DNA from 4 places in the Dysgonomonas sp. 37-18 genome. Region 4 is predicted to be linked to each of the others. Evidence: riboswitches for the same ligand, from Rfam matches in the RefSeq annotation. Region 4 holds a riboswitch; each other region holds the start of a gene.
The links. A riboswitch is a leader RNA that binds a small molecule or an ion and turns the genes downstream of it on or off. The one in region 4 is predicted to bind cobalamin.

Region 1 (8,239 bases), on a different contig from region 4:
ATTCCATTAGGTCCAAAACTTATACCTCCATTGGTCAATGCCTGGCTCCTGGCAGTAGAGTTCCAAGAATAAGTACTTCCCGAGCCAATAACGGCATAAGTCATAGCCGGCAAAGTCAAAGGTATTGTTGTATTACAGGTGTTATTCCCCTGTGGCGTATTTGCATTAATCGTTATCGGGAAATCAGAATTGACGGTAGGTGTCCCCGAACCAATAAGAGTGATAGTGTGTGTCCCGATAGTTAAATCACCACTGGCAGAAAAACGGATACCATTCGTCAAAGGAGTATTGATGTTATATGAACCGGCAGTGGTCACGGTTACGTTTAAAGCTATCGTATTTGAAGCTGTTAAAGGTGTTCCTTTCAGGTATCTTCCGTTTACCACTATGCTGGAGCAGTTTAGAGAGTAATTTGCTATAGCAGAAGATACTTCTATTTGAGGTTCACAGCCCGGAATAAGCCCTATGCCATTAAAGGAAAGTTTATCCGTTTGCGCATTCACAGGAGTGCCCTGACACGGGATATTCACAGTCATCTTCCCAATACTCAATGCAACCCCCGACTGATAAAAACTGTAGCCATTCCCGGTAGTTATAGTAATAGAGAAAGCTCCTACTTTTGTTACATTCAGATTTATACTTAGATAATTAGCTGAAGTAGTAGGTGTGCCTTCCACGTAGACTCCATTAATCTCTATATCGGAACAATTCACCGCATCGAACTTAGCATTTCCCATTTTGCTCTGGAAACAATTCCATTGCTCTCCATCCCACTGATTTAAACCTAAGCATAATTCTTTATCATCATTCTCTGTCAGGTTGTAAACGATCAAGCCCGTATGAGCCTTATCTAAAGCCTCCTTATTGGCTGCTCCGCTATAGGCAGTATTCGGTCCCGAAGCCGGATCATCCGGGTCTGCCAAGAACATGGGATAAAGAGCTTTTTTTTCTGATAAGGTTACTCGTGGTAAGGCTAAACCCCTATGCGCATTAGAGCTGGCATCGGTCACCGCATCTTTCTCTTTTAGTTGTAAGATAGATCCGGATATAGGCTCTTCACCCGAGCCGATTGAGACTTGCGCTTGTAGTGTAGATAAGGGCAAGAACAACATTATAAAAACGAGAAATGTTGTTACTGATTTGTTTCGATTCATGAGTTCTCTTTTAGTTTATTTCTATTAATTTGTGCTACAATCATATTTTGTTTTGTAAAAAACAGGACAGCATAAATAATACCTCAGGTAACGATAGTTACAAATGCAAAACTTATTTATAATTAGGGTGATAGAGTAATTCGTCTTAATGATATGTCTAGATATATGTGCTACGATATTTTTATCTTATATCTTTATATTACCTTCATGCTGTTTGTCTGTTCGGGAATTTTTGACAAAATTGAGAGATTTATTTTGTGTAAACAATAAGCTATATCGACATCGCTGTTAATAATGTATCTATTTTAGAGCTTGTTGATAAGGTTAGGGAGGATATTCGATGTATTGACGTGAAAAAAAAGTTGAATATACATTGAATTGCAGGTAAACTTGTAGTTGTTAAATTTTTAATCGTCAGAAGTTGTACCCTCTCCCAACATTATTTCGACTGCTTTTCTTTGTTCATTAAAATATTCTTTTCTTATTAGATCGGCACTTCCCGTTATAAGAATAGAATATCGTTTCATCGATTCAATCCAGATTTGATGAACTTCCAGTAGTTGGGAGTCGAAGCTCGTAATACCACCTATCCCATAAATTCTAAAATGAGCTATTTGACTATTGTCTGACTTGATTAAAGAACAAGAAGATTCTATATTGATGCTCGAGATATAAACAGATATCTTTGATGATGTACCCAAACTGCCTTTCGCAGCTTTTGTTTCGAGATTGTTTATTAAGTCGAGGAGGTCTTTTTTTAGTAGTATGACTTCCGGTTTTGTTATCAATTTAAGCTTGGAGAAGAAAACTATATCCTTAATGTATGAAGTAAAAGTATTGCAGTCGAAGATGTATTCAGTATCAATAGTCTTACTCTCTTTTATAAATTCATGAACCAGGTTCGCAATTTCATCCGAAATTTTATACTCCGAAAAAGGCAGTTTATGTTCTATTGCTTTTGTTTGGTATAGCCATTTGTAAGATGCGACTTTCGCTAAAGTTTTATATTCCAGAAAAAGCTGAAAAGGGATCATGTTGGAGGCAATGATAAGTTTTGCATTTGTTGACTGCCGTGCTACTTTATGAAGTTCTATATATGATTCCGCAACTTTTTTGAGTGTATTTTCAAGGTTATCACTTATAATCATCTTTGTTTCAAAAGATGCATTCTTAGCGTCTTTTTTCTGATGATTGATAATGTCATCCAATGAAATGTTTAGGTCGTTAGATATTTTAATGAGTTCATCCATATTGAACATTACTTCTCCTCTCAATCTGCGATATACAGCTTCTCTTCCCAAGGAAAGCAAATTCATTAAGTAATATAAAATCTTGACATTGTCAGGAATTGCCAATTTTATTAATGTAACTAGTCTTTTTATAGCTTTATTGTTTTGTTGCATATATTATATTTTCTACTTCGTAGATATACTTTTTATAAAAGAAAAAGCTCTTTTATGGACTTAATATTAGAGAGTTTATTGTTCAGCCCATGGCCTTGCATAAGTATATTTGTAGAGCCCTTAAGTCTAAACTTTTCTGTATTCGATATAACGAATGAATATCGTTTGTCCTATTTTTTAGACAGTTATGGGTGGAAACAGTTTATATGATAAGATTGAAAAAACGAAGTGTAAAAGTGAAATATTAATCTGTATTAGACAATAGGCTGATTCGACAACAGTGTTTATTCTGTGTCTTTATTCGTGTTTTTCTATAAAGTGTGATAAGGTATGTCAGCACAAATTAAGGAAAAAGTTTAACCGTGCCTGTTATTGAAAATGCGGTATAGGAAATAGTTATAATTTTTGCATTATAAATTCTCTTTGCTTGTTAAAATATTCGATTCGAACTAAATCCGCACTGCGTGTTATTAATGTAGAGTATCGTTTTAATGAATTAATCCAAGTTTTATGTACTTTACATATAGTCGGATCTTCAGTGTTTATACTGCAAAGGCCATATATGCGGAAATGTGTAACCTGATTATTATCCCATTCTAGAAATGTGTAAGTTGTATCTATGCTAATATTAGATATATAAACCGATATTTTTGAGGTTGGGCTAAATTTACCCGAAGCAGTTTTTATTTCGAGGTCGTCAATCAAGTTCAAAAATTCTTCTTTCAATAAGTTGACCTCTTCGTTAGTTATTAAATTTAATTTGTAAAGAAAAACAATGTCTTCAACTATAGAATTAAAGGTGTTGGGATCAAATATAAAATCAGAGTCAATGGTATTATATTCTTTTACAAATTCATGAGCAAGGCTGATTATTTCATCCGATACCTTATAGTCACTAAAGGACATCATATTTTCAACTGGTTGAGTTTGATACAACCATTTGTAAGATGGAATTCTCGCCAGATTTCTGTAATTGAGAAAAAACTGATAGGGCATCGTGTTTGTTGCGATAGACATTTTAGCTTCAGGGTGTCTGTTTGCGAGTTTGCACAATTCGACATGTCCATTTAATGTCTGTTTGAGGTTCTCCATAAGATGTTTTAAAGAAGTATCTTTTATCAGCATTTTTGTTTCAAACAAAATGCCATATTTTTCCATTTTTTCAGGATTTACAATACTATCTAAAGATATGTCCAAGTCTTTGGATATTAGTATAAGCTCATCCAGATTGAATGTTATCTCTCCTCTTAGTCTGCGATATACAGCTTCTCGGCCTAACGATAACAAATCCATCAGGTAATGGGCTATTTTGACATTTTCGGGAAGTGCAGATTTGATTCTATACACCAAGTTGTTTACAACCTCTTTATTCATCATAGACTTACATTTATTGAGATTGAGATATGTTTAGTGGTTAACTTTAATCTAAGTTTTAGTAAATCTTTTTTTATCGCATAAATTTATTATATTTATTTTAAAAATTGGTATGGATTTTATTCAAGAATGTGTTATTTTATCACTTTTTTTTGAAAGCTCTTATCGTTGAGGTGAATCCCCGTATTCATCCAAAGTTTGCACATTTATGATTCTTTGATTGCTGCTGCCTCTGAATCGTAGCTCTTCGCTTTGCAGTGCTTCAATATATCTGCCGTCTACCAAAAAATCGATAAAAGGAAGAATTTGAGAAAGCCTTTCCGATTTTAGAATGTTTTCATACAAAAATCCGGTATAGCACCAGATGTTTTTGTCTGTTTCTGCTTTTATTCGTTGTGCAAGCTGTGTGAAACCTTCTACTTGAAACAGGGGATCTCCACCCGAAAAAGTAACGTTTGCAAATTCATCTTCTTTTATTATCTCTAATAGCTGATCAATGGTGTGTGGTGTGCCATTTTTTATATCCCACGATTGTGGGTTATGGCATCCCGGACATCTGTGTGCACAACCCGCAGCGTAGATGGCCGTTCTGAATCCGGGACCATCTACGGTGGTGTCATGTATAATATTTAGTATTGATAGCTTATTCATGAATAATGCGGTCGTTTAACTCTGCCAGTTTTGCGCTGTTCCATCGGTCTGTTGTCCCTACCAGGTAACCTGTTATGCGTTGCAGGCGATCTATTTCGTCGCTACCGCATTTTGGGCATCGGGTGAGCTTTGTATCCGAATTTTCATAGCCGCATTTCAAACAACGATTGCGATTGTGATTGACTGATGCATACCCCATATTATATTTATCCATCATATCTACTACTGTCAATATAGCATCGGGGTTGTGTGTGGCATCACCGTCTATCTCTACATAAAAGATATGTCCTCCTCGAGTTAGGTCATGATAAGGAGCTTCTGTCTTTGCTTTCTTATGTGCACTGCATTGGTAATATACGGGTACGTGATTGGAATTGGTGTAATATTCACGATCGGTTATGCCCTTGATTAGCCCAAAGTCTTTTTTGTCTCGACGTGTAAAACGTCCGGCGAGCCCTTCGGCAGGAGTTGCAAGTACACTGTAATTATGCTGATATTTTTCTGAGAATTCATTTACTCGATCTTTCATATAAGTTACTATCTCCAGTCCGAGTTTTTGAGCTTGCTCATCTTCTCCATGATGTTTACCTACAAGTGCAACAAGAGCTTCGGCAAGTCCTATAAAACCAATGCCCAATGTGCCTTGATTAATTACCTTCTCTATCGTGTTCTCATCTTTTACCTGCTCGCATCCTTCCCATAATACAGACATTAGTAATGGAAATTGTTTGGGAGCGGCAGTTTTCTGAAATTCGAACCTGCGATGCAATTGTAATGCGGTCAGGTCGAGTATCTGGTTTAGTTTGCTGTAGAAGCAATCTATTCTTTCTTTTTCATTTTCTATATTTCTGCATTCTAAGGCAATGCGTACAAGATTGATAGTGGAGAAAGAGAGATTCCCCCGTCCGATAGATGTCTTTTTCCCAAAGCGATTTTCGAATACGCGTGTCCGACAACCCATTGTAGCTACTTCGTATTCAAATCGGCGAGGATTGTCTGCTTTCCAGTCTTCATGTTGATTGAATGTCGCATCCAGATTCAAAAAGTTAGGGAAGAAACGGCGGGCACTCACCTTGCTTGCTAGTATATAAAGATCATAGTTTTTGTCGTCCGGCAAATAGTTTACGCCTCGCTTCTTTTTCCATATTTGTATAGGGAAAATAGCCGTTACGCCACTTCCTACTCCTTCGTATGTACTGTGGAGTAATTCGCGAATAATACAGCGCCCTTCAGCGGAGGTGTCCGTTCCGTAATTGACCGAACTGAATACGACCTGATTTCCTCCACGAGAATGGATTGTGTTCATATTGTGAATAAAGGCCTCCATCGATTGGTGAACTCTGCTCACTGTTCTGTTTATAGCATGCTGTATAATTCGTTTGTCTCCTGCTAAATCTTTGACTGAACAAGGGATATAATCTTCTATTTCTGTTTCGTACAAATGTTTGTATTCTATTCCTGTAGCTTGTTCGAGAACTTTTATTTCTTCAATAAAGCTCTTACGTACAAATGGAGCTAAATAAAAATCGAAAGCAGGAATAGCCTGTCCGCCATGCATCTCATTTTGCGCTGTTTCCAGAGAGATACAACCTAGCATACTGGCAGTCTCAATGCGTTTTGCGGGACGAGATTCTCCATGTCCTGCAAAAAAACCGTTTTGTAATATTTTATCTAAAGGATGTTGTACGCAAGTAAGACTTTTAGTCGGATAATAATCTTTGTCGTGTATATGCAGATAGTTGAGACGAACAGCTTCTTTTACCTCCGGCAATAATAAATAATCATCAACAAAAGGCTTAGTGGTTTCGCTAGCAAACTTCATCATCATACCGGCAGGTGTATCGGCGTTCATGTTTGCATTTTCTCGCGTGATATCGTTCGATTTAGTATCTATAATTTCCAGAAACATGTCTCGCGTTTTTGCTTTGCGGGCAATGCTGCGTTTGTCACGATAGGCAATGTATTTTTTTGCCACCTCTTTGCGGGGGCTTTTCATCAACTCCATTTCTACCATGTCTTGTATTTGCTCCACTGTCATCTGCTCATTTCCCTGACAGGATACATAGTCTGTAATGCGTCTGATTAAAGTGGAATCTTCTCCTTGTTCGGTGTGTAGCATGGCTTTGCGAACTGCTGCCATGATTTTTTCCTCATTAAAACCGACGATACGTCCGTCTCTTTTTACAACTGTCTGAATCATATTCGTTATCGTTTATACTTTTATTGTATCAATTAAAATATAACTGACAGGAGCAGGGAAGTACACAGACTTATTTGGAGTTAATATGTTGTATAATTCTGCTGCTTTTCTCCCGAAAGCTAGAATGTATATACGGCAGGTCTTCTGACTTATTTCGCAGTTGGTAACCTTCCCATCAGTATTCGTTGACAGTGGTGTGAGAGTCCAACTACCTTTCTGAAATTTACAGCTACGGGGATAGTTCAGGTCTTTCACCTGATTCCCTTTTCATCCGATTATATTCGGAACCGTATATGTTAACAAAGTTATATGATTTTACTTAATAAAAGACTTGATTGGATATTTTATTTAAGTGTTTTCTGATTTAAGTTTTCTCTGTTTATTGTTAATTAGCTTTTTATGAGTTTGTTGTGATTTTGCTATTGTTGAAAAGTTTTCTAAAAATAAAATTTTATATTCTTATCGATGATCTTTTTTTGTTTTTGTAAAGAGAAATGCTTTATGAATAATCTATATGTCAGACCTTAAGTCCATAATTTCGGAAAATATTTTCAGCCTTTTCTATTTCCGACTGTTCGGGAGGTGCAATGTCTTTAAGCTTGTAGTCTTCAGTTAATTGCTCCCATTTATGTAATCCCATTTGATGAAAAGGTAGAATATCTACTCGCTGTACATTTTTATATTCAGAAACTTGTTTTGCCCAGTCATTCAGGTCTTTTTCATCGTCGGTGAAGCCCGGAACGAGCACATATCTTAGCCAGGCAGGTTTTTCAATTTCTGTGAGGTACTGCATGAAGCGAAGTGTTGGCTCCAGAGGTTTTGCTGTGAGGTTTTTATATTTATCAGGATTGATATGTTTAATATCCAGTAGTACAAGATCTGTGTGCTCTAAAACTTCCTTTACCTTATCATTTAATATATATCCTGATGTGTCTATAGCTGTATGTAAACCTTCATTTTTACACATCTTAAATAGTTCGATAATAAACTGAGGTTGTAGCAGGGGTTCTCCTCCCGAAATGGTTATGCCCCCATTGCGTATGAAGTTTTTTACCTTCTTTACTTCTTCAAAAGCCTCTTCCGGAGCTAGTTCGTACTTCTTATCGTTCATATTCCATGTGTCTGGGTTATGGCAATAGAGGCAACGAAGAGGGCAGCCTTGCATAAAAAATACAAATCTTATACCCGGGCCGTCTTTAGTTCCAAAAGATTCGAAAGAATGAATTAAACCTTTCATTATTTATTTTCTTCCAGCTAAGTGAAGTTGCCCCAAAAGTGTTTTTTTTGTTTTGGAGCAACTTTTTATTTATTAACGGAGTATCAGAATGATGTAGTAATCGTTCTGTTTATAACATCCAATTGCTGCTCTTTTGTAAGTTTTACGAAATTAACAGCATAACCTGATACACGTATTGTCAACTGAGGATATTTTTCAGGATGTTCCATCGCATCGATAA
Region 2 (8,239 bases), on a different contig from region 4:
CAAACATCTTATTTTTCACTTAAATTTGAGAGACAACACATTCCAATTCAAAATTTAACAAGGATATAAAAATCAAGAGACAAAACACGGGAAAAGAAAATTATATTTTGTTTCTTTATTCTTTCTAATTTTTACACATAAAAACCTGAAAGAATGTACAACAAAAAGATATTATTTTCTCTGCTTCTATTGTTCTGTGCCATATCGTTGACAAATACTGCATTTTCTCAAAACCGGAAAATTGTCATTTTAAAGCTAGATGATGTAACTGCAGGAGGCACAGAAGGAGTTGTTACCTCTCGTTGGCAACGTGTCGCAGATTATATAGAAAACAAAAAGATAAAAGCAGGTTTTGGTATAATTGGATTTTCTCTTGCCGAGGACAACCCGGCTTACTTCAAATGGATTACCGACCGTGCAGAAAGAGGTTTCATTGAATTCTGGAATCATGGTTATTATAACCGCACCAAAGGCGATACAATAGGCGAATTTGAAGGCACTTACGAGCAACAGTTCAAAGCTCTACAGTTGACAGACAGCCTTGCAAAAGCCAAACTCGGACTTCAGCTTCGGGTATGGGGGCCTCACTGGAGCAGTACAAACACGAACACAGATAAGGCCTTAGCTCAACTTCCTCAAATAAAAATGACATTAGGCAGTCCTATATCTCCCGTCTACTACAAAGGATATGTATTACCCAACACCCTAGATATGGAATACCCGGTACACAACCCGAATTATGATGAATTTCTTAAAGCTTATCGCGAAAAATCGAAAGATTTAAACTACTTCTACCTACAGGGGCATCCAAATAGTTGGAACGAAAACCAATGGCAAAATTTTGTAAAAATAGTAGAGTTTTTAGAATCGGAGAATGTAAAATTCGTCACCCCATCAGAATTTCTAGAAATAATAAAAGGTAAATAAACACTAGATAGGCTTAACCTCAAATTAACAAAGTTAAATACTTAATTATGTAAAAAACAATACCGATGGTAGTGTTTTTTGTACCTTTGCTCGCTCAAAAGATGGGAGGAATCACTCCTTAACAGTTAAATGCTTTTTAGATGTCAAAAACAGCTAACATTGATGAATTACAAAACAAAAAAATAAGTAAACTTCTTTGGCAGTACGCATTGCCGGCCATAGTAGGAACTATGGTGAATGCCTTGTATAATATTATTGACCGTATTTACATCGGACACGGGCCCAATCTGGGAGACCATGCCATTGGCGGACTTGGTATTGTTTTGCCGATAATGAATCTTACCGCCGCCGTGGGTATGCTTGTAGGTGCAGGTTCAGCCAGCCGTATTTCAATATGCTTGGGTAGCGGAGATAAAGAAACCGCAGAAAAGATAATAGGAAATTCGTTCCTTATGACTCTTTTATTCACAGGAGTACTTGTTACTACGTTATTTATTTTTCTCGATCCTATATTATTAAGAATTGGAGCCACAAAAGAAACGTTTCCGTATGCGAAAGAATTCTTACTCTATTACCTGCCCGGCAATATATTTCTGACCATGTGCTTCAATTTCAACAGCATGATGCGCGCTTCGGGCTATCCTCAGAAGGCAATGTATACAATGCTGATCGGCGTTATAGCCAACATTATAATAGCTCCAATTTTCATCTTCTGGTTCGAATGGGGAATAAAAGGAGCTGCGATAGCTACTATCATTTCAATGTTTATAGGGCTATGTTTTGTCATGTACCACTTCATGAACAAAAATAGCATGTTGCGTTTGCGCAGAAAACATATTGGCTTAAACAAAAAAATAGTATGGGCGGTGGCAAGCATAGGTATGTCTCCGTTTTTCATACAAGTTGCAGCGTCTATTGTCGTATTCTTCATCAACAATAATCTGAAAACCTACGGGGGAAACATTGCTATCGAAGCTTATGCCATAGCAAACACCCTGATAATGATTATCGTAATGATTATGGTCGGACTTACTCAGGGAATGCAGCCTATTGTAGGATACAATTATGGAGCCAAAAGAATACAGAGAGTTAAAGAAACCTTGTTTTACACAATAAAAGTCGGCGTGGCTATTGGCTGCATAGGTTTAGCTATAGGCGTGTTGTTGCCGGACATGATAGTTAAACCGTTCAATCCTTCGCCACCTTTAGCTGCCGAAACAGCAAAAGCCTTACGGATTGTAACAATTATGCTACCACTAGTCGGATTCCAGATTGTGGTTACAAATTTTTTCCAATGTATAGGTATGGCAGGAAAATCAATTCTATTGAGCCTTACCCGCCAGTTCCTATTATTATTACCAGCCTTGTTTATATTACCGCAGTTTTTCGGAGTAAACGGAGTATGGTATTCATTGCCAACAGCTGACTTTTCGGCAACTTTACTGACCGCAGCTTTGTTTATATGGCAGATAAATAAATTTAAGAAAATAGAATCCGCAGAGAGATTATAATATGATAGATCATTTGAACAAACAAAATATATTAGATCATTTCTCCATAACGGAGAATAACTTGCTTAAAGTAATAAACGAAGCTCTAGGTAAAGGTGCTGACTATGCCGACATATTTTTTGAGCACACTTTCAGCAACAGCATATCACTCCGTGATGGAGAAGTAAATCGTGCTGCCTCGAATATAGATTTTGGGGTAGGAATACGAGTTGTCTCGGGAGATCAGACAGGGTATGCTTATGTAGAAAATACCGAAATAGCAGAACTACTGAAAGCTGCAAAAACAGCCGCAGGAATAGCCTCTATACCATCAAAAGGAATAACTCCGATAGAGATAACAGAAAAACATTTCCGAAACCACTATAAAATAGAAAGGCCGTGGCTTGACATTTCTGTAGCAGACAAAAAATCATTTGTTCAAAAATTGAATGATCGAATTTTCGAGTTAGACGCTCGGGTCATCAAAGCGTCTGTCAGCCTGAACGATTCTACGTCTTATATTCTATTCTTTAACTCAGAGGGTATCCTTACCTGGGATTATCGCCCAATGAGCCTTATGTCTGGATCTTGTACAATGGAACAGGGTGGCAAGATAGAAAACGGATATGCTTCACGTGCCTACCGAAAAGGTTTTGAGTATTTAAACAATGATCTGATAGAGACTTTAGCAAAAGAAGCCGTTGCACAAACCTCTCTGATGTTTGAGGCCATAAAACCCAAAGGCGGTGAGATGCCTGTAGTGATGGGTGCAGGAAGTTCGGGAATCTTATTGCATGAAGCGATAGGCCATACATTCGAGGCGGACTTTAACAGAAAGAATATCTCTATATTTTCCGATCAACTTGGAAAACAAATCTGTTCATCCGACATAAATGTTGTGGATGACGGCACCATAGACAATGCCCGAGGCACAATCAATTTTGATGATGAAGGAGTGGAAACTCAAAAAACGTATATTGTGAAAGATGGTGTCTTGGAAAGCTATCTTCACGACCGAATAAGTGCCAAGCATTACAACGTATCACCAACAGGAAACGGACGAAGACAATCGTTCCGTTATGCTCCCCTACCCCGTATGCGGGTAACATATATGGAAAACGGAAGCATTCCCGAAGCTGACATTATAGCGTCAGTTAAACAAGGTGTATATGTAGATAATTTCACCAATGGACAGGTACAAATCGGAGCAGGAGATTTTACCTTTTTCGTAAAAACAGGTTATCTGATTGAGAACGGTAAACTTACTCAACCGATAAAAGATATAAACATCATTGGAAACGGAGCCAAAGTCCTCACCGACATTACAATGGTGGGCAATAATCTGAAGATAGATGAAGGCACATGGACTTGTGGAAAAGACGGACAGAGTGTACCTGTAGGACAAGGGCTACCTTCGGTTTTAGTACGCAAGCTGACTGTAGGTGGAGAATAATATCAGAAATTTACAGCATAAAAAAACAGGATCGATATTCACGAAGAAATCGATCCTGTTTTATTTTAAATATCAGCTACTGCAAATTATTCATTGATAATACTGAAAAGCTCTTCAGCCGCTTCACGTGGCCCTTCTTTGCTTTTACCATCAATCGCCAGAGAAGTATGCATCTCTCCTATTTTTGCATCACTTTCGTCTAAAGCCAAGAAGAATTTACGCACAAGCTTTTCGGCTTTATCTCTTTCTTGCACAGGGCCAAAAGGATTTGCGAAATAAGACTTAACAAGCCCTTTCTCGGTAGTTGTTCCTTTTGCCTTTCTTGCTCCGTCTTCAAAAACCTCTATTGCTTTATCGACATCCTCAAAGAAACTGATCTTTGTTTCCGATTCGGCATAATTATTAGCATATAGCATATAGTCAATCGTATACCCTCTCGATATAACCTCATAAGTAGATATCGGAATGGTTACTCGTGCATTTATTCTATCGGGGTTGGTGTAGATACCTCTATCAAGCTGAGCGAAAGCATAAGCAGGATCTAAGTCGTCGGTACGGACAAAGGCTCCTATCTCAGTTCCATATCCTTTTATCTGTCCATCAGCTTCAAATTGCAAATATCCCATATCATCGAATATTACACGCATGTGACGTATATATTTTTCGTTGAGCGTGCGGAAAGCTTCAAGACTTTCGGATTTACCGGCTCCACTATCTCCCATTATGATAATATTTGCTTCTTTACCATTCTTCAGAGCAATATTCACCATAGCCCCATGAATAGGCAGATTGCCTCTTTCCATTTGCTTGATATTATGCAGCGTAAGAAGCATCTTCTTCATATAACCAAAATAGTCGATATCATCGCAATAATTAGCATAACCGATCAATATATCATTCTTCTTATCCTTATGATAGAAAGTACGTTTTTCTTCATAGCCGTCAGGATATCCAAATACGTAAATCAAATCGGGTTTTTTACCTACATAATCATTGCCTTTAGCCAGCTCAAACAAGTTAGCAAGACCTAAACCATGACACATAAAATCTTTATGGAAATAGACAAAAGCTAACAAGTTACCAACTTTTGCAGGGTACAAAAACCACTCATCCTCATTCAGGATCAAATTAGCCAATGGATTTGTTTGATGTTCCTGGAAGATACCATCTCTGGTGTTCTTCTTCGTATATGAAATATAAGGAGGGTTGATAACTACTGTTCCTATAAATGGTATAGATGCAAGCCCCTTATACTCAATCGGGCAATTCCATTGCATATCGTTAAGCATCAAGCCTGCATTCGCCCCTGCGATAGTCTGACGGTATACGCTATGACTGTATCCCATTACGGTTTCTTCTGTACGTCTGTAGATAGATAGTATCAACTCATTAAGAAGTTGGTTTGCTTGCACAAATCGCACATTTTGAAGACCATCACCCATGCGATTGTTGTGAACAACAGTAACCCTTTCCAGCCTTCTCCAATAGTTATACAGCATTTCTATAAGTTCTATAAACAAGCCTTTATCCTTAAAGAATGGAGCAAATTTATTATTTACCACCAAAAGCTCATCTATTTCACATACAGTCAAAAGCTTCATAACCTCTATCAAAGACAAGGTTAGCTCTTCATCAGTTTTGAAATCTTTAATAAAATAATCGTAAATAATCTGGTTATCTTTCTTTATTCTGAAAATAAAGGATTCAACCACCCGATGAAACGCGTAACTACTTAAAATTTTCTGTCTGTTATCACAATACTTCAAAGAGAAATTGATGATAGCACGACCCCTGTTTAATGTAAATTCTTGCAGCATCTTTGTTATTAATTAGTTAATATATTAGTATCAAAATATTTTTATCCCTAAATCTTTTATCTTCTTTATTTTCTTTACACTCTTTTTCCGAAACAATAATGCGGCAATACATATACCGATTGCCAGAGAAAAGAGTAAAGAAGATGTCAATATAAAATTGTAAACCGTGTCATGCAATAAAAATGCTGTTTTTGCACCGGTCGTTCCCTCTTCATATATTCGTATACATCCCAGCATCGTCTTGTAGGCATATAAGCCCGGTATCATGGTTATACAAGCCGGCAATGTAAATACAACCGGAGGAGTGTGTATCTTATGAGCACAGTAGATACCCAAAAGCCCTATCACAACAGTGCCACTCAACGTAGCTGAGATCAAGCCAAAGTCGAAATACAACAACGTAAAACGAATAGCATGACCAAGCCCTCCCAGCAAACCGGCAACCAACAATCCCTTCTTTGGCGTTTCGAACAATAGTGCAAAGCCTATAGCAACAAAAAAACTAAGAAGAGCGTCTTTTAATATATCTATTAGCATAATCAAAAGTTATTTATTCCTATTATTGTCATACTAATAAACATCCCCACAGCGATACATAAAAGAATAAATCCGCCGAATGCTCCACGGGCTATACCTGTAGGAATATACCCTTCAAGCAAATCGATTATACTATTTATCAGAGGAACTCCCGGAATAAGAAACAATACAGAAGTAGCAATAGATGTTTGAGGCGAATAACCAAATCCAGATAAGATATTCAATCCTGATATGGTTGTTGTCACAAACGCTGAGCAGATTACAATAACCATCAGGTTAAACTTTCTCTTAATCATCTCCTGACGCACCGCAAGCCCGACAAAAGAGGCTACAAAAGCAAAAGCCCCATCTATTAAATTCCCTCCGGCCAGTAGGCATAACGATCCGCAAGCTATTCCAATAAACAGGCGAACAAGCCAAACGGAATAACGAGAGGTATCCTTCAACCTTTTTATACGCTGGTGCAACTCCTGCAAAGAAATCCGATCTTCGGCAAGTTCCCATGTCAGCAAACTGGTATTGGTGAGTATTCCAAAGTGTACCCCATGATGTATTATCTTTTTATTGGCCGTTACTATGTTTTCCTCATTACCCATATCGGTTACTGATACCGATACAGCAGTAAATGATATCAGCATTTCTACTTTATAGTTTGTCTTCTGTGCTATACGTTGTACATTCCTATTAATTCTTTCACAGTGGGCTCCCGATTCAAGCAACAGGGTACTGACCTCCAATATGATGTCTACAAATTCTTTCAACGACAACTCTTTGTCTGAACGTGTGTTTTCTACATCTGCACATCGATCATCAACATGCGAATAATCAAGAACGTTTGCGCGCATTTCTTTCTAAACTTTTTACGATTAAACATAAATGTAAAAAGCTCTTTTGAACTTCACAATGCTGCAATAAGAACACACCTGGATAATAACATCTCCTCCGACAAGAGGGATGAATGAAATTATTAGACATAACACTTTTATCGCGAAGCATTGTCAATCCGATTTAAGGCAGGTATCCTGGCTTTCACCATTTCTATTTTCCTTCCCATCTCTGCACGAAACAGTGGATTTTTAAATAGAAACTTTCGCGGTGATTACAGTTGCGCGACAGCTCAGGACTTTCACCTGATTCCCTATTCTCCTCAATATCTGAGGCACCTTAGCGGTTGAAGAATAATGATAAAGAACTTTCGGGAGGCAAAGGTATAGGAAAAAATAATAAATAGCACATCTTTTTTATTTTTTCCTATACAAAAAGATATAAAAGAAAACAAAAAGAGAAGAGTCTCAATCAATAAGCATTTTTGCATTAAATGTTTATTTTTATGCTTAAAAACATATAACTTTGTCACAGGTTTTGGTGTCATTTACTATATCCATAGAAAATGATGAAAAGGGAATCAGGTGAAAATCCTGGACAGACCCGCTGCTGTAAGCTCCTCCAAAGACTTTGAACAATACTCTATCCACTGTTCTTACACTGAATGGGAAGGATGCTCAAAGATAAAGTAAGTCAGAAGACCTGCCAAGACCATATAGTTGGAAGCTTTCGAGGAATAAAGCTGAAGATTTAGGATGGGATTTTTTCAAATAGAAAAAGCCTTCTCTATTTTATTTTTATTCTGTTACATTTATTTAAATACGTCTGTATTTATTTCTTATTCTATTCCACGTAAGCTCTGAAAATTGAGTACTTAGAAATTTATTTTATAATCAAATGGAAGCATATAAAAACTTTAAAGGCACACGGTGGCAAGAGGAAATCAATGTAAATGATTTTATACTCCAAAACTATAAAGAATACACAGGAGACGAATCTTTTCTACAAAACCCTACTGAAGCAACAATCAAGCTATGGGAAAAGTTAAGCACAATGTTTATTGAAGAAAAAGAGAAAGGCATATATGATGCCGAGACTCGAATACCTTCTCAAATTGATGCTTATGGACCCGGATATATAGACCAAGAGCTGGAAAAAATTGTAGGGGTTCAAACAGACAAACCGCTAAA
Region 3 (8,239 bases), on a different contig from region 4:
TTGTTCCATTGCCAGTGTTGCAGACAGCAAGGCTGTTGAAACGCCACTGGCTAACTTCATGGAACAACTGGGTTTTGCCCCGTCACATATCATTCCTGTCAGATTAGCAATCATATTTTTTACAGCGTAAGATACTTGCTCATATTTACCACCCATCAGATGTACAATGCCGCAACCAGAACCGGTGGCTGCAATTACACATCCGCATAGAGCAATATATTCTCCGAATCCTCCCCATGTATTCATACCCAAATCGTATCCTGTTGTCCGATCGGTAAAAGAGGCTATCGAAACTTTGAAAGGGTGTTTGGAATAAATTCTATCTTTGTATCATTATGAGAAAATCGGTTTTAGTACTACTTTCTTTTTCAAATACTTCTTCAGCAAAAGACTAAAGGGTAGGGTAGTGCGCGTTTCTGACGGCGACACGGTAACACTACCCATTTTTAGAACTGATGATATCGTATTATTGTATATATATCCTGTAGAAACCATACTGTGTATTACGATAACCTTGCCGCCAATCATTCTCTTTAAGGGTATTGAGGTCGGAAGAGGATTCGAACCTATCTAAAAGGTATTGCGATCTTTGCCTAACCACCCGACCATTGTATTCTTTTACTTTAATTAAATAATCTATAAGTCCGAAAGGAAAAGCTTTTGGACTTCTCTTTATGATTACTTTAAATCCTCTACTGAAGCTCCAAAGTTGATATGCAAAACATTTCCGTTAGTTAACACCAATGCTGGAACAGATTTTACAACTGTATTCTCAGCTACTTTTACATTTGCTTTATTTGTACCCAGATGTATTACTTCAACCTGACCTTTAGGGATAAGATTTAAAATATCTTCTTCTGCACTTATACAAACAGGACAATCTGCATGGTGAAAAATTGCCTTTTTCAGATTTACTTAGTTTTTAATAAAATAATTACTTTCCGTTATCATAGAAAGTATCTCTTAGCTCTTGCAATACAAAAGTATTACATATGAGGATTGTCATAGTGGTGCAGTTTTAATATAAATATACAGTCCAGTTATTATATATACGCTTTGAATTGGACTGGCATTTAATCTAAATACTGGACCATGTATCTGGTCCAAATACGCTATACTTTTGCTATTTGAAAAATATTAACCTCGGGTAAAGAATATTTGATTATGATAAATTCAGATTACGAAGTATTTAATCTTATTGAACAAGAATTAGAAAGACAACAGACATCAATAGAACTGATAGCATCAGAGAATATTGTGAGTAAGTCTGTAATGAGAGCTGCCGGATCGGTACTAACCAACAAGTATGCAGAAGGGTTACCTTACAAAAGATATTATGGAGGATGTCAATATATTGATGGGATAGAGACACTCGCTATAGAGCGAGCAAAAAAACTATTTGGTGCAGAATGGGTAAATGTCCAGCCGCATTCGGGTTCGCAAGCTAATATTGCAGTTTTTCATGCTTTATTAAAGCCAAAAGATAAGATATTGGGCTTTAGTTTAAATCATGGCGGTCATTTAACTCATGGTTCACAGGTGAATTTTTCGGGTAGGATGTATGATGCTTATTTCTATGGAGTAAAAAGAGAAACCGGACTTATAGACTATCAGGAACTGGAGCAAAAAGCTTTGGCTATAAAACCAGAAATGATAATAGCGGGTGCATCTGCCTATTCAAGGGATTGGGACTACAAACGAATCAGGCAAATAGCTGATAAAATTGGTGCAATAGTGCTGGCTGATATTGCTCATCCGGCAGGACTAATAGCAAAAGGTTTGTTAAACGATCCACTACCTCATTGCCATATAATAACTACCACTACCCATAAAACACTAAGAGGTCCTAGAGGTGGTATGATTATGATCGGAAAAGATTTTGAAAATACTATTGGAGAAAAAGATAATAAAGGAAATTATAAGATGATGTCCTTATTTTTAGATTCCGCTGTTTTTCCGGGAACTCAAGGAGGTCCGCTAGAGCATATTATAGCTGCAAAAGCTATTGCATTTAAAGAAGCGCTAAGTGAAGATTACTATAGCTATGCTACTCAGGTTGTAAAGAATGCAAAAAAGCTTGCAAGTTCATTGATGGATAAAGGCTACAAAATTATTTCGGATGGAACAGACAATCATTTAATGCTAATAGATTTATCTAACAAATCAATTGATGGGAGGTCTGCACAAGAGCTTTTAGATTCTGTTGGTATTACAGCTAATAAGAACATGATACCTTATGATGAAAAGTCACCTTTTATTACTTCGGGAATTAGATTTGGAACAGCAGCCCTTACCTCACGAGGACTAAAAGAGGAAAACATGGATGATGTTGCAAATCTTATAGATTCTGTATTAACAAACAAAATGTGTATAATAACACTGAATAGATTAAGAGAAAGAGTTCGAGAATTTATATCAGAATTTCCGATTTATTCAAATTGTTAGATTATGGATACAGTGAAAAATAATCTTTTTGTAATTCATCAAAGAATAAAAGTAGCTTGTGATAGAGCAAACCGTGATGCTAATGATGTAAGATTATTATTAGCAACAAAAACGGTTCCGGCTGAGAGGATAGGATTTGCATTAGAATGTGGAGAAACTTTAATAGGGGAAAATAAAGTACAAGAATTAAAAGAAAAAGAAGAGAAACTGACTCATTATAATTGTGAAAAACATTATATCGGTCATTTACAAACGAATAAAGTTAAAGAAGTCCTAAAATATGTGTCTTGTATAGAGTCTATAGATAGACTTGATCTAGTACAAAAGTTAGATCAACGGCTACAGTTTGAAGGCAAAAGTATAGACATACTGGTGCAGGTAAACACATCCTATGAGGAGAGTAAATTCGGCTTAGATCCAATAAATGTTATTTCATTTATAAAAGAGGTCGCAAAATATGATACATTGAAAATCAAAGGCTTGATGACAATAGGTTTATTCAGTGCTGAAGAAGAAAAGGTAAGAAGATGCTTCAGGTTACTAAAAGATATCCAACAACAAGTTATTGAAGAGAATATATTGAATGTAAATATGACTGAACTATCGATGGGGATGAGCGGAGACTTAGAAGTTGCCATTGAAGAAGGAGCAACTATTGTTCGTGTTGGTACTGCTATTTTCGGAGAGCGAATTTATCCGAATAGCTACTATTGGAATGAATTGGGAAAACTTAATTGAAACTAAAAAATATAGAAATGAATATATGCGGATTATTTGATATGGATGGGGTTATTATCGACACAGAACCACAATATACCATTTTTTGGAATAAAATTACAAAGCAATATAATATTCATGTTGAAGATTTTGAGAATAAGATAAAAGGAATGACTATTCCTCATATTTTTAGTTATTACTTTAATAAATTAATTATCAGATAAAGAAGTAGAACAAATTCTTCGGGATTTTAGGTTGTTTGAAGAATCTGTTCAATTCTCTGATGTTCTCGGTGCTATTGATTTTGTAAAAGAACTCAAGCTCCATAATATCAGGGTGGGCTTAGTGACTAGTGTAACAGAATTAAAACTAAACCGCGCTTGCCAACAGATGCAGTTTGATACACTCTTCGATGTAATAATATCCCCAAAAGATATACAAAATGGGAGGCCCGCTTCGGATTGTTTTTTGTTAGGAGTAAAAAGGCTGTCTTGTGAAACTAGAAATTGTATTGTGTTTGAAGATTCTTTAGCTGGCATTACGGCTGGGAATGCTGCCGGAATGTCTGTAATTGGACTGGCTACGACTCATACAGAAGAAATATTGATGGACAAATGCATAATAGTAATTTCGGACTTTCGGCAGATTACAGTGAATTGGTTAAAGACAATTATATCAAATATATAAAACTATGAATATCCATCAAGCGGGTCGTATATCTCTAATAAATGTGACTTTAGTTCTAGTTCTGATAAATACTGCCGGAATTTATTTCATCAATGATGCATTTGCTGTTAGTATATTGATTGTAGTATCGATTATTATATGGTGTTTCACTCTAAATTTTTACAGAAGTCCCAAACGTGTCTTCGATGGTGACATTGAAAATTCTATTGTTTCACCTGCTGATGGTAAGATTGTTTCTATCGAAGAAGTATATGAACCCGAGTTCTTTAAAGATGAAAGATTATTGGTCTCAGTTTTTATGTCTGTGTTTAATGTACATGCAAATTGGTACCCTGTAGACAATGTACATGTTATATACAAAAAACATCATAGAGGAAGATTCAGAGCAGCATATTTACCTAAGTCGAGTACAGAAAATGAGCGATCTACAATCGTTTTAGAACGAGAAGATGGGCAGCAGATACTAGTCCGACAAATTGCAGGAGCGATGGCCAGAAGAATAGTCACTTATCCCGAAACAGGTGGTATTGGAAAACTAAACGATCATTTTGGATTTATTAAACTGGGTTCAAGAGTAGACATGTATCTACCTCTTGGAACAGAGATCAAGGTTGAGATAGGACAAAAAGTTATCGGCTGTAAAACTTTAATAGCAGTAAATAATATAAAAAATAATGAAGCTATTTGATGTATTTCCTCTGTCTGAGATAAATATAGTCAAAGGAGAAAGGCTTTATTCTTAAAGATATTTACTAAGGATACGTACACCTTTTTCCAAATTGGCCTCAGAAAGAGATGCGTATCCGATTCTTATCCCAGATATTACACGATCATAACTAAATCTATCAGGAGTATAAAAGCTGACCAGTTCGAAATTTACTTTTTCCTTCAATTGATATAAGTCGATATTCTTGATTGGTTTCAGCCAAAAAGCGAGCCCTCCATAAGGTTTCTTATAAAGAACTTTATCTTTCATATATTGATCTAACAGATTCGCAAAGAAATCTCGTTTAGCTTGGTAATGAGTTAACATACGTTTTTGATGTCTTCGAATATCACCAGAAATAATCAAATCTAGGATAGACTGCTCCATGATTGCATCGCCTTGAAGATCTACCATTTTACGCAATCTCCCTATTTGAAGTATAAAATTCGGATTACTCACAATATAGCCCACCCTTACAGCGGGCGCAATTAATTTACTTAGTGTTCCGATATATACATAATTACGAATTCCCTCAAATGAAGAAATCGGCATAATAGGACGTTGATTGAAATGATATTCATTGTCATAGTCATCTTCAATAATGGTAAATCCATACCTGTTAGATAGCTCGATAAGTTGAAATCTTCTGGCCAAACTTAATGTCACAGTAGTCGGATATTGATGATGTGGTGTCAGAAAAATGGCTTTTACTCGTTTCTTTTTTACTATATCTTCAATCTGGTCTACATTGATCCCATCGTCATCTACATTCACGGGTATTAATCTTGCTCCTACATGTTCGAATGTATTCCAGGCAGGTCTGTATCCCGGATTTTCAACTAACACAACATCTCCTTTTTCGAGTAAACAATGAGCTGTAAGAAATAATGCCATTTGACTTCCACGTGTAATGCACACATCAGCAACCGATGTTTGCATACCTCTATTTTGATTAAGCATAGTGGATATTGTTTCACGAAATTTATTATCACCAAATTCGCTGGCAATATTCATGATTTGCCAATGGGCTTTGCGGCTAAAGATACGTCGATATGCTCTCGCCAATTCTTTCATCGGAGTATATACTGCATCCGGAAGTCCGTCATCGAAAAATATTAAATCGTTTCTGAATATCTCACTTGGTTGAATTTGAGATTTCTTCTTTTTTGAAACTTGAGATATCTGTATTTTATTTGATACATAAGTTTTCTTTCTTTCCTCTGAGATAATCCAACCCTCATTAATAAGGATATCAAATGCCAGAACAACTGTATTGCGATTAACTGATAATTCAGTAGCCATATGCCGTGTACTGGGCATTGTTTCTCCAGCCTTCAGTACGCCACTCTTAATCGATTCTATTATCAAATCAGCTATCTGTATATAAATGGCCTTATCGCCAGATCTGTTTAATTTGGTATGTAATAGTTTTAAGTTCATCTTTTTGGACTATTCATCTTCTTCTAATTCGAAAGGTAAATATAGTCCAATCAATTTATATTTTAAGCAGAAATTATATAAAAATAAAAGAATTAAAAGATTCCATTTGTTAATATTGGAAAAGGAAAATATAACCCAAATGAAGCAAATAATTCAATAACCGTTATTTTGAAGCATTAAAATTTCTAAACCGAGAATAAAATACAATCATTATTTTCTTTTTTCATTTAAAAACATTTATTTACATTTGTGCCAGATTTGGTAATCAGTATATTTCATATCCTGATGAAAGGGAACTCGGTGAAAATCCGGGGCTGTACCTGCAGCTGTAATTCCTCGTGTTATATCGGTTAAATATTCTATGCCACTGTTCTTTATCCTAGAATGGGAAGGCTTTTAACCGGAGGAGAGCCAGAAGACCTGCCAAAAGACAAATAAACACCAAGCTTCCAGGGATAGGAGTGGTTGTGGATACTTTATGTATACATTGCTATTTTATTAATTTTCAGGAAACTCGATGTTTTATTTTATTAATTTTTAAAGAATTATAAAATAAGATATGAGGTATTATTTATTATTGGCAGCAGTATTTCTTTGCTGTCAATTGCTAATTGCACAAATTGCCGATACGACTCGGCATGTTGTAAAATCTGTTTCTCTAAAAGAAGTTGTTGTTACCGGTACTGGTACTGAACATTACATTAAAGATGCGCCTGTACAAACTGAAGTGATTTCAGGAAGAGCTTTAAAGGAATATGCGGGGCGTGATATTGAGGATGTATTGGGAGGCTTGTCTTCTTCTATTACTTTTAACCGGAGTGACATGGGGAGTAATATTCAACTCAATGGTCTGAAGAATGATTACATACTTATTCTTATAGACGGAAAAAGGCTAAATGGAGACATTGGCGGGCAAAACGATTTAAGCCGTATCAATATGAACAATATTGAGAGGATCGAGATTGTAAAAGGAGCAGTTTCTTCATTATATGGTTCAGATGCAATCGGTGGTGTTATAAATTTCATAACTAAAAAGAACAAAGATAAACTCAGTATTTCTAATACTTCCCGCATAGGCAAATATGGAGATCTAGATCAAAGTAATATTTTTGCATTAAAGCATAAAAGGTGGAGTTCGAATACTTCATTTTCTTTGAGTCATACTGATGGTTGGCAGAATACAACTCAAGAATGGTATAGAGGCAAACTCTATGAAAACAGTGTTACAAAAACAGTAAATCGCTCTACCGATTATACTATTTCACAAGATTTATCGTATCAGGTATCTGATAAACTCACATTAAATACGAGTGCTTCTTTTTATGAAAAATGGACTTATCGTCCTATGGGTATTCCTCAGTGGCGGTTGTATGACTTTTATTATAGGAATCAGTCCTATAGTACAGGAGGAAAATACAATATGCAAAATAAAGATTACCTTACATTTGACTTATCATTTGACAAATACGATTATTTTTATGACTATACAAGTCGTGAATACACAGACTATTTTGATGAGAACGGAGACCGTATTGTTTACTATGCAGAAGATCGCATCCTTCAAACATCCCAACGGCGTGTATTGGGTAATTTGAAAGGTGTCTTTTACCTAGATGAACAAAATACATTAAACACAGGAATCGAATATATTTGGGATCAGCTGATATCACCTTATCGTCTTGAAGGAGATAAAGCTACAGCTTACTCTGCATCGGCATATGCTCAGGATGAATGGAATGTGACAGATCGATTTAATATAACAGCAGGAATCCGATTCGGACAACACCGGGAATTTGGCCAAACATTCACACCTAAAGTTTCGGCTTTGTACAAGTTCCATAACTTTAATTTTCGAGGAACATATTCTAATGGGTTTAAGGCTCCCTCTATAAAGGAGTTGTATTATCACTATTATGCTACCATAATGAGTAAATACAAAGCTTATTATGGAAATATCAATCTAAAAGCTCAAAAATCGGATTATTATGCATTAAATATCGAATATCATTTACCTCGTTTTAATGCAAGTGTAACCGCCTATCATAATAATATAAGGAATATGATTTCTCTTCAGACAATAGAAACTTCTTATGAAGACAAACTACAGTTGGTGGAGGAAACCATGAAATACGTTAATCTGGCAAAAGGGCGGACTTATGGTATGGATTTCACTTTTGACGCCGAATTGCTAATGAATATAAAAATAGGAGGGGGGTATAGTTATCTGGATGCTAAAGGGCAACG
Region 4 (8,239 bases):
GGTGTACCGTATGCTTTGTCTGTAGCAAAATAGAATGACGGGTTATATCCCCAACTATTATTGCCCTCAAATTCATTGAATGGCATTAGCTCTACAGCATTTACACCAAGATTTTTAAGGTAGCTTATTTTTTCTTCAACAGCCTTAATCGTTCCCTGCTCTGTAAAATCACGAATAAGGATCTCATAGATAACCATATTATCTGGCTTATCAACCTTAAAAGTATTTACTTTCCAAGAATAAGAAGCCGGAGCAGTATTTACGACCATGGCTATCTCGGAAGTCTTTCCCGTAGCGTACTGTATCAAGTTAGGGTATACATTATTAGAGATATAACGATCATTATCCGGATCAGAAACTTTAGATGTATAGGGGTCTGCTATCCTTATCGAATTATCTATGAGGTATTGACATATATACTCTTTCCCTTTTTGGAGATTGCCTATTTTTATCCAGAAACGATCCCCGTCTTTTTTCATCTTATAGCTATCCGAAACCGTCCAATTATTGAAGTCTCCGATAAGGTGAACCGTTTGTTTTTTAGGAGCAAAAAGGACAAAAGCCAATGAATCGTCGCTGATAACACTAATACCATCTCTAAGACTGCCTATTGTTGGCGTTACAGGTACTTCGGGTATATCAGGATTGTTGGGACCATTATCACTGCATGATAAAAATATGCATAGTAATAGAGGGAAAAAGAATCTTAATAATTTCATGATACTAATAAGTGTATTAGGTTATTTTGGCACAATAGCCTTCTGTATCACAAATCTATGGCTTTTGATACCACTGTTATTATCCTGAATAAATTTACTTGCATAAAAAAGAATGCAAACGTTTGCATTCTAAATAATTAGTATTCCCAACTATATAAGCATGTTGTTGCGTTCGATTAAATAAGATTATAAGGAGAGTAAATATAGAAAAGGCGCCGGATCAATTAAGATTCCAACGCCTTTTGCTTACCTATATATAAATAATCATTCACTAATCCGTTTATAGTATTTCGGCTTATAGTCAGGGAAGAGATCCGGATGAAATACATAGGCCATATCTTTTAAGATATAGTCGGGATGTATAGGCAAATCTTCGTAATAACTGCTATAAGCGGTGTTACATCCATATATGTTTTTACTTTTGAATGCTTTAAAGTAGGAATATGGCTTATATTCTTTCTCAAGACTTGTATAAGTCATATCCGACGGGGTATTGTATTTGATAATCCAGATATCAGCCTCTCCGGCCTTGTCAAAAACTATTTCGAAGTTAAGTGGCATATATGATGTTGATTTGTCTTCATTCCATGGATATATTGCTCCAGCATCAGACAACATATTGGACATAAAGCTTCTGCCACCCGGCATATTCCATTTCCCTTGATAAGGTATATCCGGGAGTACCGAAGGTCTCTTAGTTACATTGGCTACGATGTCTTTAACTTCTTTATAATTTTTCTCTGTAATAGCAAACAGAGAGTCGGCATAGTGTTCTTTTCCTGTGAATAAAGAATAAAAACGAATCCATTCAGCGCGTCCCAGTGGATGAGATTCTGTATAGTCTACAGTTTCGAGTATCGGAATATTTGTTTTCTCCACATTGCCGTATGTCCAACCCTGTATTGGTGTCGCAAAAATAGCATCGGGATTCAACATAATTATTTTCTCCACATCCGGCTTGCTAGCCATCCCCAGATTTTCTATTTCGCCATTTTTTACACGCTGCTGAATTACATCCAATTTTATATACTGCGGCTCGCAAACTCCTTTTATAATATCTATTTGCCCCAATTCATTCAAAGATGAACAATGAATAGTAGAATAGGTAGCTACATTCTGAAGTGGAATTTTCACAACGACACCCTTCGGCAAATTGGCTGGCAATTCTTTTGTTCGGTCTACAAGCACATAGGTATGTAACAACCGAGTAGTGTCCCACGGGTCACGTACAGTAACAAGGGTATAATCATTATACTTTTTCACTTGAAACCCTTTGGCATAATGGACTGTATAAACAGAGTCCGTCTGTTTATGAAGAGCACTCTCATCTTGTCCGACAGGCTTTTGTTTGTTGCAGCCGGTCAAGACAAGAATGATAGTGAAAAGTAGTGTGATATTGAATGATTTCATTTTTGGATTTTATCTAATCGTAGACTAGTTTCTGACTAATTATAAAGTTGATATTGTATACTTACTAAGAAGCGTTTCTTTACTTATTGTTGTAGTCGACAAACCATTAACAAAACTCCTTATACCATAGATATCAAGCACTTTATCTTCTTGTATTGCAAATGCACTGTTAGATTTTGGAATGTCTCCATTATAATCTGGAACTAGATATAAAATTCCATTGTAAGTACATTTTTTTAATGTGCTTTTTGTAAATATAACATTACTGACAATACCTGTAATTTCAGATTGGGATGGATAATCGTCTATATTAATGAAATTACCCCAATTTTGTACAACAAAGATTCCGAAAATAGTTCTGTATCTATTAATTTCTTGTGCCAGATAATTATAGCTATAAGCACTAGGGATCAAATCATATTTCAGAATGATTTCTTCTCCATTTCTTGTGTGTAGAATTGCTGCCATATCAATATAAGGGCCTTGTCCAGGACCTATTATTCTTCCAACTTCGATATATAAATTCTTTTTTCCATACTGATTAAAAATAAAATACTTGTCCATTTCTGATAAATAATTATTCCATCCCACTGTATAACCATTTAATGTATGCGAAGCAGGCAATGAGTAATGCATTATTGATTTATTATCATAACCCGCAGAATTACTTTCTGTTGTAGTGAATTTTTTATAAACATTTTCGTAGATCTGATTATCACTCCAACCTTGTGCTTTATAATATGCGTCAACTACAGGCTTATTCCATTGTATACTACTGTAGGAATTTTGATGCTCATGAATCAATCCTAATGTATGTCCAAATTCATGTACTATAGTTCTACTGAATTCGTATTCAGGTGTATTTTCATCAAACCAGCCAAAGTTTGTAGATGGTTTATTTTGGTCTATTTTTTTATGATTAGTGCCATAATGCGACCAGGATGTATTATCACCTTTCCACTGGAATGCAACTTTTACATCTGCACTAACATTACTATTAACGAATTCAAATGTAATATCACAATACTTAGACCATTCCACTGCATATTGTTTTACTTTTTGTTGTAGATAGCTTGATCCATTTAAAAATTTCACACGTATTACACTATTGTTTGCCCATTGTTTAGAATTCAATATCCCGGCTTTAGTATTAGGCAATTCATCATCAAAAACACCAGAATAAAAATCTGCTGTACAGATATGTACTTTTTTTGCGACCTCTTCTCTTAAATCCATAGTAGTATCAAATTCTTTTTCTTGTTCACAAGAAATAAGAAACGATAGACTAAGGATTAACAATAAATACTTTTTCATAATTTAAAATTTTTAGTAAATACAATATTTTATTTTAATAAGAATATAATTCCGTTCAAATTGAGTGATCTTCTGATTTACTAAATTTTTAATTTGATTTGTAGTTATTAATCATACAAACTCATAGAAATATAACTATGAGTTTGTATGAACTTCGCTTATTTGACTGTAGGATATACTGCAATCGGATTCAAACCTTTTGTGTCAAATGTTTTAATTAATTTACCATCTGTATTGAAAACATACATATCTCCATCGGTCTTATAGTCTGATGTACCTATAAAGATATATTTCTTCACAGGATCAGATGATATACTATATGGTTTGTTCAATACAGTACCATCAGTAATAAAATTGTTAGTCAATACCTTTTCTGCTTTAGCATCGTATACGCTATATGTTATAATCTGATTCCAATTGGCATCGTATTGAGAATATATAATGTATATATTATCGTTACATATTGTCATCCATGTAGCATTTCCTACCTGAGTTACTTCTTGTGTATCTGCATCTATTCGTTGCAATGTATTTGGAACATCATTATAATTTCCATTTGATATTACATAGATATCCCCTTGACTATCTACAACCATTTTATCAGGGTTTATAACAACATCTAGCATCTTAATCTCTGTAAAAGTCGCTACATCTACAACCGAAACTGTTTTATCATAACCAGTAGCTGTATTATAGTCCAACCCTCCTGAATTTGCGACATATAATTTTCCTTTGGATGCTCGTACATATTCAGGGTTACGGCCAACTTTTACCTCAGCTTCAATTTTTAAAGTATTCGGATTTATTTTGGCCAAATACCCATCAAAATATGTGACATATACTTTACCATCATAAGCTGTAAGATTTCTAGGCTGTTGCTTTTTTCCATCTTTAGTAGATTCTATAGTACTTAATATTTTACCCGTTTTGTCCAAAACATAAATAACAGCAGATCCTGATACTGCTATATAAGTTCTATCTCCGTAGGTTATTATATCTTGTCCTGTATCTCCCAGTCCTTTACTATTTATTGATTCAAATACATTATAAGTAACCTTTCCTGTTTGATAGTCGTAATAAGCAATATTAGCGTTGTTACTCCCACTTTTTCCACTATTTAAAATATATGATCCAGTTCCTACCAAAGGAGGTTCAACCACAGGATAGCCTTCGTCATCACTACATGATGCGAATCCTAAAACTAATGCTACAAAGAGAAATGTGTAAAAAATTTTATTTATTTTCATATGAATAAATATTTAAAAATTATAATTAGCTGATATTGTAAAAGATCGTCCCGGCATAGGATAATATTGTACAATTTGATAATTCTTGTTTGTCAGATTAATTAAATTGAGTTGGAGGCGTAAGCTATTATTGTTTAATATAAAAGATTTATTTAGTGAAATACTATGATCTGTATATGATCCTATCTCATTTTCAGGTATATTCTGATCAAGAGCGTAACGTTTGCCTGATATAATAACAGTATATGCAAAATTTAACCAAGGGTTTTCTAAACTTACCGATGCCGAACCATAATGACGCGGTGTGTAAGGGATTTGATCTTTATAGTTTTTACTATTTTTATCTGTTACATCTATAACTCTCTGATAACTATAATTGCCTGTGATATTTAATAATATTTGGGATGTTAACAATGTATGAAGACGCAGATTCATATCCACTCCGGTCATATCGACCTTTCCATAATTACGCATCTTAAAAATATTCATTGTAGGAAAAGGAACAATTTTGTCATCTACTTTATTTTTATAACCATCTAAAGACACACTCATAAAATCAATAGTCTCAGATATTTTTTTTGTCCAAGTCAATCCCACATTGTATTGTGTTGCATATTCCGGTTTCAGATTTATATTGCCCATACGTATGTAATACATATCATCAAAAGTTGGCACTCTAAATATCTTTTTATAAGACACACGAAGTCTTAAATTAGCTTCTTCGAAAGGTAAGTATGATACACTTATAGATGGCGTTACCTTTTTCTTATCTTTAGGGGAGTCTCCCATCTGAACGCTTTCGTCAACATATGTAGCTAAAAGGCTTCCGGTTACGGTTAGATATTTATTAGTAAATTGAGCAGCCAAAGCTGTGAGTGATGAAATTCTCTTCGGCTTGTCCACATCTTCAAAATTACTATTCAACTTATTCTGAAATATATCTTCAAATAAACTTATGGATAGATATTTTAGAGGTTTGTACATCATACCTACCGATGCATAATATTCATACTGAGTGATGCGGTCTTCTTGTTTATTTTCTGCTGTATTATTGGTTATTGACAAATATTTATAATGGTTGCGACTGAATTTTAATTGCCCTTTTATACTCATTTTATCATTAACTCTATTTTTGTAATATAGTTGGGAGAACAAATCCTTGTTCCATACTCTTTCGTCATTATCGTCTCTGTAGAAAATTACAGAACCCGGCAAACCTCTTTCCGAATCATAATAATTTACTTTAAATTTCAGCTCGCCGGCTTTGCCCATATTCCCATAGAGGTTTAATTCTGTACGCCAGATATCAACATCAGAATTCCTACGCTTACGCTCTTCAGTTTGATCCGCATTTTTAAATGTGAATTTATATCTTCCATCTGCTCTTTCCCATCCTGTATTTAACGAAAGAGAGAATTTCTTATTCAGTCGGTGTGCATAATAGACAGTAGGATTGAAAAGCCCATAAGAACCAGCTTTAACTTGTATATTTCCATTATATGATTTATTCTTAAAGGCAGGGTTTGATGTTATTACCTCTAATAAGCCGGCTGATGCATATGATCGTGCTGCCTGAAATATATCATCAGACTGACCAATAGAGAGAGTTATCATAGAAACATTATCCAATGAAAAACGGCTGATATCGATCTGTCCGGATTGAACATTACTCATCGTAACACCGTCATAACTAACTGCAGTATGTTGAGCCCCCATCCCCCTTATAGAAACAGTTTTCATACCTCCAATACCTCCATAATCTTTTACTGTAACTCCCGAAAAACGGCGCACAGCATCTGATACGGACAGTATTCCTATTCGTTCAATCTCTGTATTATCAATAACTTGAAGTGGAGTTGTAGATCGTGAGACAGATGGTTTGATCTGTGCAGAAATTTCTATCTCTGACAGTTTCTTTGCATTAAGACTATCATTAATCTGAGCCTGTATATGCATACAGCCTACTACAAATAAAAATATAAGGGAGAATAAAAAAGTCCTCATCTTCACAAATTATTCAATAAAATGCTTTCGATAAGAACAAAGAAAAGACTATATAATCTTGACACTGTTTCTTAAGCTCTATTCCTCGAAAGCTGTCCGAACTATTACTTTGCAGGTCTTCTGACTTACTCCAACTTGTACAGCCTTCCCATTTTGAATAACAGTGGCTATGTTGCACAAGCTTTACAGAGCTTACAGCAGCGGGTCTGTTCAGGATTTTCACCTGATTCCCTTTTAATTCGTTAACAAACGAAACAAAGTGCTGCAAAGGTAAGGATAAATTATATTGAAAGACAAAATATAAATGTTAATTCCGCTAGCATGCTTCATGCGAAAGATATTATCCTGTGTTTTATGACTCTATGCATTAAAGTTCTCCAACCTTAAGCAGCCATGATTTAAATTAATATTTGTAAATCGACATCTAATGTTGTGTTTATCTTAAAAGAAAAACGCTTACCTTTGTTTCATATTCATATATAAATGAAATGAGGAATACAACCAGAGATAAAGTATTGCAGGAAATAAAAGTTGATCAACCGGCTCAATTGCTAGATTTCCTTGTCCAAAAAGAAGTGCGTAAAAGTCGCAACGCAGTTAAATCGCTTCTTGCACATAAACAAATCAAAGTAAACGGAAAGCTTATCACCCAATTCGATTTCGAACTGAAGGCAAAAGATAAGGTCTCTGTTATGAAATACGATCAGTCTCGAAAAGAAAAAAGATTGAAGGGATTAAAGATTGTATTTGAAGACGACGACTTAATTGTCATCGAAAAAGAAGCAGGATTTTTATCTGTAGCTACAGATAAGGAAAAGTCACGCACTGTATATAATTCTCTGAATGAATACGTAAAGAAAAAAGATAAAAAAGCACGTGTTTATGTTCTGCATCGCCTCGACAGAGAAGTTTCGGGACTAATGATCTTTGCGAAAGATATGGAGCTACAGGATATTTTCCAGAAAAACTGGGACAACCTTGTACCTAAGTATTCATACATGGCAATTGTAGAAGGACGCCCGAACCCTAAAAATGGAACTGTAACATCGTGGCTTACCGAGAACAAGAACTTTGTAATGATGTCATCCCTTATCGACAACGGAGGACTGAAATCTGTTACTCATTACAAGACACAAAAATCGAAAGGCGGCTATTCACTATTGGATTTTGACCTCGAAACACGACGCAAGAATCAAGTAAGAGTACACATGCAAGAGATCGGGCACCCGATTGTTGGCGATAAGAAATATGGTGCTTCAAATAATCCGATCAAAAGAATTGCCCTTCATGCCGGGGGACTAATTTTGAAACATCCAAGAACAGGGGAATTGCTTGAATTTAAAGCCGGCATCCCTAAAGCAATGCAAATACTAATATCCGAAACACAAAAAGAAAGAAAGAAAGGATAAGCCCGAAAAAGAGGAATCAATTTAATACATTTTAGGTATGAATGAAGATATTAAGCAGATAGGTCAGCGTCTGAAAGGTCTCCGTGAGGCTTTGGATATGACGACCGAAGAGTTCGCTTCATCATGTGGTATCGAT

Region 1: another riboswitch for cobalamin. It lies ahead of BGO84_RS12530 (anaerobic ribonucleoside triphosphate reductase); the one in region 4 lies ahead of BGO84_RS02420 (TonB-dependent receptor).
Region 2: another riboswitch for cobalamin. It lies ahead of BGO84_RS12545 (threonine/serine exporter family protein); the one in region 4 lies ahead of BGO84_RS02420 (TonB-dependent receptor).
Region 3: another riboswitch for cobalamin. It lies ahead of BGO84_RS13095 (TonB-dependent receptor); the one in region 4 lies ahead of BGO84_RS02420 (TonB-dependent receptor).

What each region holds. Positions count from the first base shown of each region.
Region 1 covers NZ_MKVC01000031.1:10,331-18,569, forward strand. Annotated here, with positions in the region: gene BGO84_RS12510 (hypothetical protein) at 1-1,154, opposite strand, end outside; gene BGO84_RS12515 (hypothetical protein) at 1,562-2,470, opposite strand; gene BGO84_RS12520 (hypothetical protein) at 2,954-3,934, opposite strand; gene nrdG (anaerobic ribonucleoside-triphosphate reductase activating protein) at 4,094-4,582, opposite strand; gene BGO84_RS12530 (anaerobic ribonucleoside triphosphate reductase) at 4,575-6,782, opposite strand; cobalamin riboswitch at 6,899-7,089, opposite strand; gene pflA (pyruvate formate-lyase-activating protein) at 7,300-8,019, opposite strand; gene pflB (formate C-acetyltransferase) at 8,103-8,239, opposite strand, start outside.
Region 2 covers NZ_MKVC01000031.1:20,372-28,610, reverse strand. Annotated here, with positions in the region: gene BGO84_RS12570 (DUF2334 domain-containing protein) at 154-927, shown strand; gene BGO84_RS12565 (MATE family efflux transporter) at 1,068-2,438, shown strand; gene BGO84_RS12560 (TldD/PmbA family protein) at 2,440-3,870, shown strand; gene BGO84_RS12555 (phosphoenolpyruvate carboxykinase) at 3,957-5,687, opposite strand; gene BGO84_RS12550 (threonine/serine exporter family protein) at 5,718-6,224, opposite strand; gene BGO84_RS12545 (threonine/serine exporter family protein) at 6,227-7,069, opposite strand; cobalamin riboswitch at 7,219-7,406, opposite strand; cobalamin riboswitch at 7,571-7,774, shown strand; gene pflB (formate C-acetyltransferase) at 7,947-8,239, shown strand, end outside.
Region 3 covers NZ_MKVC01000033.1:12,849-21,087, reverse strand. Annotated here, with positions in the region: partial or broken gene BGO84_RS13135 (L-serine ammonia-lyase, iron-sulfur-dependent, subunit alpha) at 1-213, opposite strand, end outside; gene BGO84_RS13130 (hypothetical protein) at 334-528, opposite strand; gene glyA (serine hydroxymethyltransferase) at 1,165-2,445, shown strand; gene BGO84_RS13120 (YggS family pyridoxal phosphate-dependent enzyme) at 2,449-3,183, shown strand; gene BGO84_RS13115 (HAD hydrolase-like protein) at 3,201-3,386, shown strand; gene BGO84_RS13110 (HAD family phosphatase) at 3,418-3,849, shown strand; gene BGO84_RS13105 (phosphatidylserine decarboxylase family protein) at 3,854-4,537, shown strand; gene BGO84_RS13100 (PLP-dependent aminotransferase family protein) at 4,589-5,995, opposite strand; cobalamin riboswitch at 6,238-6,438, shown strand; gene BGO84_RS13095 (TonB-dependent receptor) at 6,555-8,239, shown strand, end outside.
Region 4 covers NZ_MKVC01000006.1:97,517-105,755, reverse strand. Annotated here, with positions in the region: gene BGO84_RS02440 (alpha-amylase family glycosyl hydrolase) at 1-719, opposite strand, end outside; gene BGO84_RS02435 (ABC transporter substrate-binding protein) at 984-2,129, opposite strand; gene BGO84_RS02430 (hypothetical protein) at 2,169-3,443, opposite strand; gene BGO84_RS02425 (DUF5074 domain-containing protein) at 3,602-4,690, opposite strand; gene BGO84_RS02420 (TonB-dependent receptor) at 4,703-6,694, opposite strand; cobalamin riboswitch at 6,787-6,969, opposite strand; gene BGO84_RS02415 (RluA family pseudouridine synthase) at 7,183-8,103, shown strand; gene BGO84_RS02410 (cupin domain-containing protein) at 8,141-8,239, shown strand, end outside.